2 regions of the Aeromonas sp. TS_SC_11 genome follow, and region 1 is predicted to be linked to the other one. Evidence: riboswitches for the same ligand, from Rfam matches in the RefSeq annotation. Region 1 holds a riboswitch; the other holds the start of a gene.
What was found. A riboswitch is a leader RNA that binds a small molecule or an ion and turns the genes downstream of it on or off. The one in region 1 is predicted to bind cyclic di-GMP.
Positions count from the first base shown of each region.

Region 2: linked by a shared signal. The riboswitch ahead of gbpA (N-acetylglucosamine-binding protein GbpA) and the one ahead of AC1P02_RS09860 (glycosyl hydrolase family 18 protein) in region 1 are both predicted to bind cyclic di-GMP.

Region 1 is NZ_CM170470.1:2,079,482-2,084,080, reverse strand. Features, by position in the region: gene AC1P02_RS09865 (M66 family metalloprotease) at 1-70, opposite strand, end outside; gene AC1P02_RS09860 (glycosyl hydrolase family 18 protein) at 159-2,771, opposite strand; cyclic di-GMP riboswitch class I at 2,883-2,970, opposite strand; gene AC1P02_RS09855 (hybrid sensor histidine kinase/response regulator) at 3,144-4,599, opposite strand, start outside.
Region 2 is NZ_CM170470.1:406,997-411,595, forward strand. Features, by position in the region: gene AC1P02_RS01835 (methyl-accepting chemotaxis protein) at 49-1,746, shown strand; cyclic di-GMP riboswitch class I at 2,010-2,095, shown strand; partial or broken gene gbpA (N-acetylglucosamine-binding protein GbpA) at 2,162-3,586, shown strand; gene AC1P02_RS01845 (transporter substrate-binding domain-containing protein) at 4,129-4,599, opposite strand, start outside.

The sequences.
Region 1 (4,599 bases):
CGGCCAGCAGAGAACCGCTTGCCAGCACTGCGGTGATCAGGCTGGCAATACGGGTAGTGTGTATGGTCATCATGACGCTCGCTGTTGTTGTGGGAAAGAGAAGGGGCATGCCAAGCATGCCCCCGGTTGGTTCACAAAAAGGCTAGTTGACAAAAAAGTTAATTACAGGTGGCGGCGCCCAGATCCTGCCAGACGTCGTGCTTGCCGGGCTCATTGCCACGGGTCCAGTACTGGGCCTTCCACTTGCGCCCGTTATGGGTGGTCAGGTCACCGGCGTTGTAGGCCACACCGGCATCCCAGCCCAGCTGCACCTGGCTTGTCAGCTTCCACTGATCGGCGCTGCGGCTCGGTTCATTGCCCTGGGTCCAGTACTTGGCCTGCCACACCAGCTGGTTGTGGCTCACCTTCTCGCCACCGTTGTAGGTGGTCGCGGCTTTCCAGGCCGGCCAGTTGGCCGCATCCGGATCGGTCGCCCCGCACTCGCCTCCCCCGCTGACCGGCGTCACGGTGAGACGGGTCTTGCCCTGGGCATCCAGCACGCCGTCGGTCACTGTGACACTGAGGTCGTAACCGGTCGCCTCGGTCACGCTGGGACCGGTAACCACCAAAGTGCTGCTGTTCTGACCGCTGGCCGTCAGGCCTGCCGGGACGCTCCACTGATAGCTGAGGGTGTCACCGTTGGGATCGGTGGCATTGGCAGTGATGCTCACCTGCTTGCCTGCCTGTACCGAGACCTTGTCCTGCACCGTCACCACAGGTGGCAGATTGGGTTGCGGCGCCTTGTTGGTCACTACAACCTGATCCTTGGCACTGAGGTTGTGATCGTCGGTCACCGTCAGTTCGAACACCAGATTCACGTCCTGGCTGACCGCATCGACGCTCACCTTGGCCTTGGCCAGGTTGGCATCGCTCAGGGTCGCCTTGGGACCCGATACCTGAGTCCAGCTGTAGCCGAGCACGGCCCCTTCCGGATCGCGGGAGGAGGAACCGTCCAGCACCAGCTCTGCCGGGCCCGTCACGGCAAGATCATTGCCAGCGTTGGCAACGGGCGGCTTGTTGGTGGGCGGCGTTGTGCCTTCCCCGTTGCCCAGCCCCTCGTGCATGGCGTTGAGAATGTCGCCGTTGTCGGCGTCGATTTCCCAGGCAAAGAGGCCGCCGAGCTGGTTGGCCAGCACATACTGTCCCTTGGCTTTGACCGAACGGTCGTCATCGAAGGTGATGAGCTCACCGGTGGATGCCTTGAACACATAGGGTGCCTCGGCAACTTCGTCATAGCTGTACTGCCAGTCACCGGCCATCTTGCCCTTGGCGATGCCACGGTAGTCGATGACCCCCTTCTCCCAGATACCTTCCGCTTCGGTGCCCGCTATGGGGCCGGTGGCGGTGCCGGTGAAGGGATTGTTGCCCTGATAACCACTGACGCCGGTCCAGCCACGGCCATACATGGCCGCGCCGACCACTACTTTGCCCGGTTCGACGCCCTGACCCAGCAGTGCCTTCACCCCCTTGTCCGTGGTGTAGCGGGTATCGGGATCCCAGCTAGCGTCATACAAGGCGGTCTGGTGACCCAGCTCGGTGTTGGTCCAGGCGCCGTTGAAGTCGTAGCTCATCAGGAAGATGTGATTCATGTATTGCTGGGCGGCGCGATAATCCACCTTGGCAATCTTGTCATCGCCGGCGCTGATGGCGGAAGTGAGCTCGTAGGTGCGGCCCGTCTCTGCGCTCAGCTCGTCGAGCATGGCGCGCAGCTCCTTCATCAAGAGCACATAGGTCTCGCCATCGGAGGCATTGCCAAGATCCGGGTTGGCTCCCTGGCCACCCGGGAACTCCCAGTCGATGTCCACCCCGTCGAAGAATTTCCAGGTCTGCAGGTACTCTTTCACCGAGGCGACGAAGGTGTCGCGCTTGGTCTTGTCACCAAAGAAGAAGAAGGGGTCGGAGAGGGTCCAGCCACCGATGGAGGGGAGAATCTTCAGGTCCGGATAGGCCTTCTTGAGCGCCATCAGGTTGCCGAAGTTGCCCTTGTACGGCTCGTCATAGGCGGTGAGATTGCCCTGCCCCATCTGGATGGCAGCCCAGGGATCGTGGATGGAGACCTTGAAGTCCTCCCGCCCGGCGCAGGAGCGTTGCAGCGCCTCGAAACTGCCGGAGATGGACTTGAGACTGTCGTTGATGCCATTGCCGCCACAGATGGGGGTAAAGCCGTAAAGAATGTGAGTCAGGTTCTGGGCCGGGACCTTGTCCACGGTGAACTTGCGGCCATAGACACCCCACTCCACATAGTAGGCCCCCACCACCTTGCCGGATTTGTTGGCGTAAGGTTTGTTGTTCTCCTGCAGCGGTGCCTTGAGCGGCACCAGATGGCTGCCATCGGTGTCGGCCACCAGAATTTCTTTCTTGTCGGAGAGAGTGCAACCATCGGCATTGCACAGGGCCACCTGCATCTGGTAGCGGCCCCCCTTGGTCACCTTGAAGTTGGCGGTGCCGGCGGCGGAGGCCGCGCCGGACCAAACCTCCTGGCCATCGAGCAGTACCTTGGCGGTCTGGCCGACATCACCGGACCAGAGGTTCCAGCTCACGCTGACCGGCGCACCATCGGCATGTACCTTGACCAGTTTGTTGTAGGAGGTGGCGGCTTGATCGACTTCGACGATGGCGAACTTGGTTTCGCCCCAGCCGATGGTGGGTTTGCCGGGGGCGGCAGCGAAGGCAGAGGAGGCACACAGACCCCCGACCAACAACGCCAGTACTGAGGGTTTTGGACTTAACATAGTTGAATATCCTTATTTCGTTCTTGGAATTAACAACGAAAAAGGCAACGCCAACCAGACAGGTAACGCAGACAACATCGCGCCATGGCTTGGCCCATGGACGAAACAACCTGTGGTGGCCCCGCTATCTTAGGTACTGCTGACCCTTAGACCGGAAGCTTTGCGTCCCGGACTTTCGTCCGGTTTGCCTTTTGCACAACTTGATTTGCGACAAAAAATAATCGCCGGTTGAATATAAGGAGTTAAACGAGGAAGGGCAAACCCCTGGCAGGTTATTAATAAGCCACTTTTTATCGGAAAATAGCCCCAAACGAGAAGAAAAGACGCTTTGTTGTGTAAGAAAGCGCCGATCTTGACGTCTCGGGGCTGAGATTAAAAATCAGACGAATTACTTGTTTCGTGATCATCATCAAGTTTGGCAGGCCGTAATATGCTGTTCATCAGCGCACGCAACTTGAGCGGTTTGACCGGTTTGCTGATGTAGCCGTAGCCGTGTTCACGGATCTGCGCCTGCAACTCGCTCTTGCGATCCGCACTGATGATGATGCCGCCAATGTCGTTGCCATGGGCGAGGCGCAGCATGTGCAGGGCCTGCAACCCTGTCTTGCCGTCATCCAGGTGGTAATCGGAGAGCACCAGCTGCGGCAGGAAGCCGCCGGCGATGAGATCCTCCGCCTGAGCCTGGCTTTGGGCACACACCACCTCGCAGCCCCAACGCCCCAGCAGGGAGTGCATGGCGATGAGAATGTCGCTCTCGTTGTCGATGCAGAGTACCCGGATCCCCTCCAGCTGGCTGTCCCGCAGGGCGGGCGCCGCCACCTGCGTCGTTGCGACAGGACGGGTCGCCAGATTGAGGGTGATGGCAAACACGGATCCCGCCCCCGGCCAGCTGCGCAGGGTCAGGTTGTGCCCCAGCACCAGGGCAATGCCGCGGGCGATCGCGAGCCCCAGCCCCAACCCCTGCTCCTTGGCGGTGCGGGAGTGATCGAGGCGGGAGAACTCGTCGAAGATGGCCTCCTGCTTGTCGGCCGGGATGCCGGGGCCGTTATCCCACACCTCGATGCGCACCTTGTCCCCCAGCCGGCGGCAACCGAGCAGCACACGGCCACCCGGGTTGTAGCGAAACGCATTGGTGAGGAAGTTTTGCAGCACCCGCCGCAGCAGGCGCACGTCGCTGTACACGGCCAGCTTGCTCTCCACCACCGAGAACTGTATGCCCCCCGCCTGGGCCAGCACCCCGAACTCCGCCTTGAGGTTGTCGAACACGTCGTGCAGGGCGAAATCGAGCTTTTTAGCCTTGAACTTGCCCGCCTCGAGCCGCGAGATGTCGAGCAGATCCGTGATGAGATCCTCGGTCGCCCCCAGCGCATCGTCGATGTGACGGGCGATGCGGGCCGTCTCATCCCGGGGCGGCAGCATCTCCAACAGGGAAGAGGTGAACAGCTTGGCCGCATTGAGGGGCTGGGTCAGATCGTGGCTCACCGCCGCCAGGAAGCGGCTCTTGGAGTGGTTGGCCCGCTCCACCTGCTGGTTCACCAGCAGCAGCTGGCGGTTCAGCTCAGACAGCTCGTGGGTACGCTCGGCCACCCGCGCCTCCAGGTGTTCGTTGGCTTCCCGCAGCACCCGCTCGGCGTCGCGAAACGGGGTGATGTCGGTAAAGGTCATGACGAAACCGCCGGCCGGCATGGGGTTGCCCTGCATCTCGATCACCCGGCCATCGGGTCGCTCCCGCGCCGAGATGTGGGGGCTGCCGCGCAGCATGAAGGCGACCCGCCGCGCCACATGGGCCTCGATATCTCCCGGGCCGCACAGCCCCTGCTCGGCGTTG
Region 2 (4,599 bases), 1.7 Mb from region 1:
CGTCATGTCTGGCCACAGCAAGACCCACAGGGAAATCAGGGAGACCTTATGTTCAAGCTTGGTGATATCGCCGTGAGCCGCAAATTGATGTTGCTGCTCTCACTGGCGCTAGTCGGTTTCATCGCACTGCTGCTTATTTCGGCCAGTGCCTTGCATCGCAATCTGATGAGTGAGCGGGAGGCCCGGCTGCAGGCCGTGCTGGATCTCGCCATGAGCCGCATCCAGTCACTCGCCACCACCTTGCCCGCCGCACAGGCTCAGGCAGAAGCCAAGGCCATGCTCAACAGCATGCGCTTCGATGGCGACAACTATCTGTTCGTACTCGATGAAACTCGCCACGTTGTGGTACACCCCGTCAAACCGGAACTGGTTGGCCAGCAGATGGGCCAGAGCGGCACCGAGACAGCCGGGGATCACTGGCAACGCATGGTGGAACTCGGCAAGGGGGGCCAGCATGGCCGCCTTGAATACCAGTGGATCGGACCCTCCGGTGATGCCGCCCAGAAGATGTCGCTGGTCGCCGGCTATCAGCCCTGGGGCTGGATCCTGGGCTCTGGCGTACTGCTGCAGGACATTCAGGCCACCATCTGGTCCCAGTACCAGCTGATGGGCGGCGCCACCCTGCTGGTGATCCTGCTGATGGGGCTGCTGGGGTTTGCCATCAGCCGCTCCATCGTCAATCCCCTGGCCGAGATCAAGCGAGCCATGCAGCAGGTGGCGGCCGGGGATCTGGTGATCAGCATACCGGTACACGGCAAGGATGAAATGGGGGTCGTCGCCGCCTGCACCAACCAGGGGCTCGACGCCATTCGCCACGCCCTGATCGAGGCCAGCCAGGGGGCCCGCAACGTGGCAGATGCCGCCCTGCGGATCGCCTCCTCGGCGGAGGAGACCAATCAGGCGGTCAACAGCCAGCGGGATCAACTCTCCCAGCTCGCCACCGCCATGAATGAGATGAGCGCCACCATTGCCGACGTGGCGGGTCACGCCGAAAATACCGCCCGGGATACCCAGGAAGCCACCAGCGAGGCCGGGCTGGGCAACCGTGACGTGCATGCCAGTGTCAATGGCATACAGGCGCTGGCCACAGAGGTGGAACAGGCCACCCAGCAGGTCAATCAGCTCAAGGAGGGAGTGATGCAGATAAGCGAGGTGACCGCCGTCATCAGCGCCATCTCCGAGCAGACCAACCTGCTGGCCCTCAACGCCGCCATTGAAGCAGCCAGGGCCGGGGAGCAGGGACGCGGCTTTGCCGTGGTCGCTGACGAGGTACGCCAGCTGGCGAGCCGCACCCGCCAGTCCACCGAGGAGATACAGAGCACCATAGCCCAATTGCAGCAGCGGGCAGTGACCGCCGCCAGTGCCATGGATGCCAGCCGCAAGCTGGCGGAGAGCAGCGTCAGCCAGTCCGAAAAGGCAGGGCAGGATCTCTCCCTCATCGTCAACCACATCCAGCATGTGAGCGACATGGCGATCCAGATAGCCACAGCGGCGGAACAGCAGAGCGTGGTGGCCGAGGATATGAACCGCAACGTCAGTGGCATCAATGATTCGGCCCAGGAGATGTCACAATCCGCCACCTATCTGGCGAAAGAGAGCGAGCTGCTGGCAGACCTCTCCCGCAGTCTGGATGAGCGGCTGTCGGTGTTCAAACTGGGCACTGCCATCGATCAGACCCTGGCACAGCGGCTGGCCCCGCTGCATCAGCAATCACATCAGGCCGAACGCCCCCGCGCTCGCCACTGATCCGTCTTGCACTGTCGCAATTCATCCTCTGCCAGCCCGCTGGCAGAGGATTTTTTCATTGATGAAAAATGTCGAATTTTTGCATGTTATCGACATGATGGGCGACATTCAGCCTAGCTTGTCGATTAAATACACCATTAAAAACATAACATTAAGTTTTAGCTCTACTCCGATGAGTCAAGCTGTAAACATTTACACTTAATTAACTAATCAAAATTAGTCATGATGGTAGTGTCGCAAGGTGCGACACCATGACCCTTTATGTAGTCATTTGGCAAACTGGTTGAAAGGCCAGGACGCAAAGCCTCCGGTCTAAAGACATGTCGTCCAGGATAGCGGGGTTGCCACACTCAGGTGTGTATCGGGGAACTCCCCTGCCAACTTGACTGCCCACATCTATCGAACAGAGGAATGTATGGCAGCAAAAATCCAACTCAATCACGTCGCGGCAGCGCTGGCGCTGCTGGCCAGTGGTGGCGTACTCGCCCACGGCTACATCAGCCAGCCCGAGAGCCGTAACTACCTGTGCAACAAAGGTGGCAACAGCCAGTGTGGCGCTGTGCAATGGGAACCCCAGAGCGTGGAAGGCCCCTCCGGCTTCCCGCAATCAGGCCCTCAGGATGGTCAGATTGCCTCGGCGGGCAGCTCCCGCTGGAGTGAGCTGAACGCCCAGACCAGCGATCGCTGGACCAGGCGTGAAGTATAGGCCGGGCCATTCGCCATCAGCTGGACCTTCACCGCCAACCATGTCACCCGCAACTGGCGTTACTACCTCACCAAACAGGACTGGAACCCGAACCAGCCGCTGACCCGTGCCGCCTTCGATCTCACCCCTTTCTGCGTGGTGGATGGCAACATGGTACAGCCGCCCAAGCAGGTCACCCACAACTGCAACCTGCCGGAACGCACCGGTTATCAGCTGATCCTGGGGGTGTGGGAAGTGGGCGATACCAGCAACAGCTTCTACAACCTGATCGATGCCAACTTCAAGGGCGGCACCCAGCCCCCCTTGAGCTGGAGCCAGGGGGGCACCATTTATCCCTCCACCGATCTGGCGGCCGGTGACAAGGCCAGAGCTCTGGTGTTCGACGCCAATGGCGTGCGCCCCGATCTGCAGACCGAGTTGACCATCACCACCACGGAACAAGGCCAGAAGAACAACTGGGCACATGCCCTGGCCAGCAAGATCAATGCGGAGCAGAGCCAGATCCGCGCCGGTCAGCAGAACGCCGACAATCAGTTCAACCCCGTCTACGGCCAGAACCCCGTCTACCTCAAGGCAGGCAGCGCACTGGAACGGGTCGAGATCCAGCTCGAACAGCTGCAACCGCCGGTGGGCAACGACATCAGCGTGAGCGGTCTGGAGAGCGAATACCTGCTCGACGACGGCAAGGTGACCCTCGACTTCACCATCACTGCCCAGGGGGACCTGACTGTCACCAATACCTTGTATGACCATGGTGGTGTGGCCAAGGGCCAGTCTGCCGCCGACATCAAGGACAGCAGCCAGAGCTTCACCATGCCGCTCACCGGGCTCAGCGCGGGTCACCACCAACTGGTGATCGAGGCCAAGCCGAAGGCGGGGGGCGAAGCCCTGCAGCAGACCCTGGACCTGATGCTCAAGGACTCGGCAGGTGGCGGTGACTACCAGTTCACCTTCCCGCAGGGACTGACCTCCTACACGGACGGCACCAAGGTGTTGCAACCCAAGAACGGCAAGGTCTATCAGTGCAAGCCCTTCCCCTACCGAGGCTGGTGCAGCCAGTGGTCGGCCAGCGCCACCCAGTATGAACCGGGTATCGGCACCAACTGGCAGGACGCCTGGATTGCGCTGAACTGAGCCAGTTCTGAAAATCGAGAGCGGACCTGAATGTCTGCCAGCGCCAGCCCGAATAAGCCGGGTATCGGCACCAACTGGCAGGACGCCTGGATTGCGTTGAACTGAGCCAGTTCTGAAAGTCGAGAGCGGACCTTGATTCTGCCAGCGCCAGCCCGAATAAGCCGGGTATCGGCACCAACTGGCAGGATGCCTGGATTGCTCTGAACTGATCCGGCACAGAGTGATAACGCCATAAACAAAACGGGGAGCCAATAGCTCCCCGTTTTACGTACTCTGGCAAGGCTCGTATCGGGTAGTCGATGGCGGGCTTGCCGACCTGACGTCGGCCAGCGCCCGCCCGGATAAGCCGGGTATCGACACCAACTGGCAGGATGCCAGGATTGCGCTTAACGGATACGTACAAGCGCGGCAAATAAAAAAAGCGTCCCCCGAACGGGGACGCCTGAAAGGTCAAACCTTGCGGTTTGCGGACCAACGGAACCAGGACTTCACGCTTCACACACTTCACTTTTCTCAGCACACTTTTCACTCTTTCAACAGGATTACCCCTGCCACTTTCCCCCTTCCACTATCACGTCGTTGGGGTCGGTATCGGCACTCAACTTGTCGCGCACATACTGGTCGTAGAGCTTGAGCAGGTACTTTTCTTCACCCAGCTTGGCGAGGCGGTCATTGACCCAGTCACGCAGCTCGATATTGCCCTTCTTCACCGCTGGCGCTATGGGGTCTTCCGCCCCCAGCTTCTCGGGCAGCACCCGGTAGCCCGGATTCTCCTTGGCCCAGCTGAACAGCACCAGATTGTCCTGGGCGTAGGCATCACCACGGCCCTGAGCCAGCGCCTGCAGGGATTCGGTATTCTTCTCGAACTTGAGCACCTTCCAATCTGGATGATTGCGGGTCAGCCAGATGTCGGCTGTGGTGCCAGTAGTGACAATCAGGGTCTTGTCCGCCAGATCGCCTAATCCCTTGGCCGGGCTCCCTTCCGGCACCAGCACCTGTACCGCCACTCGCAG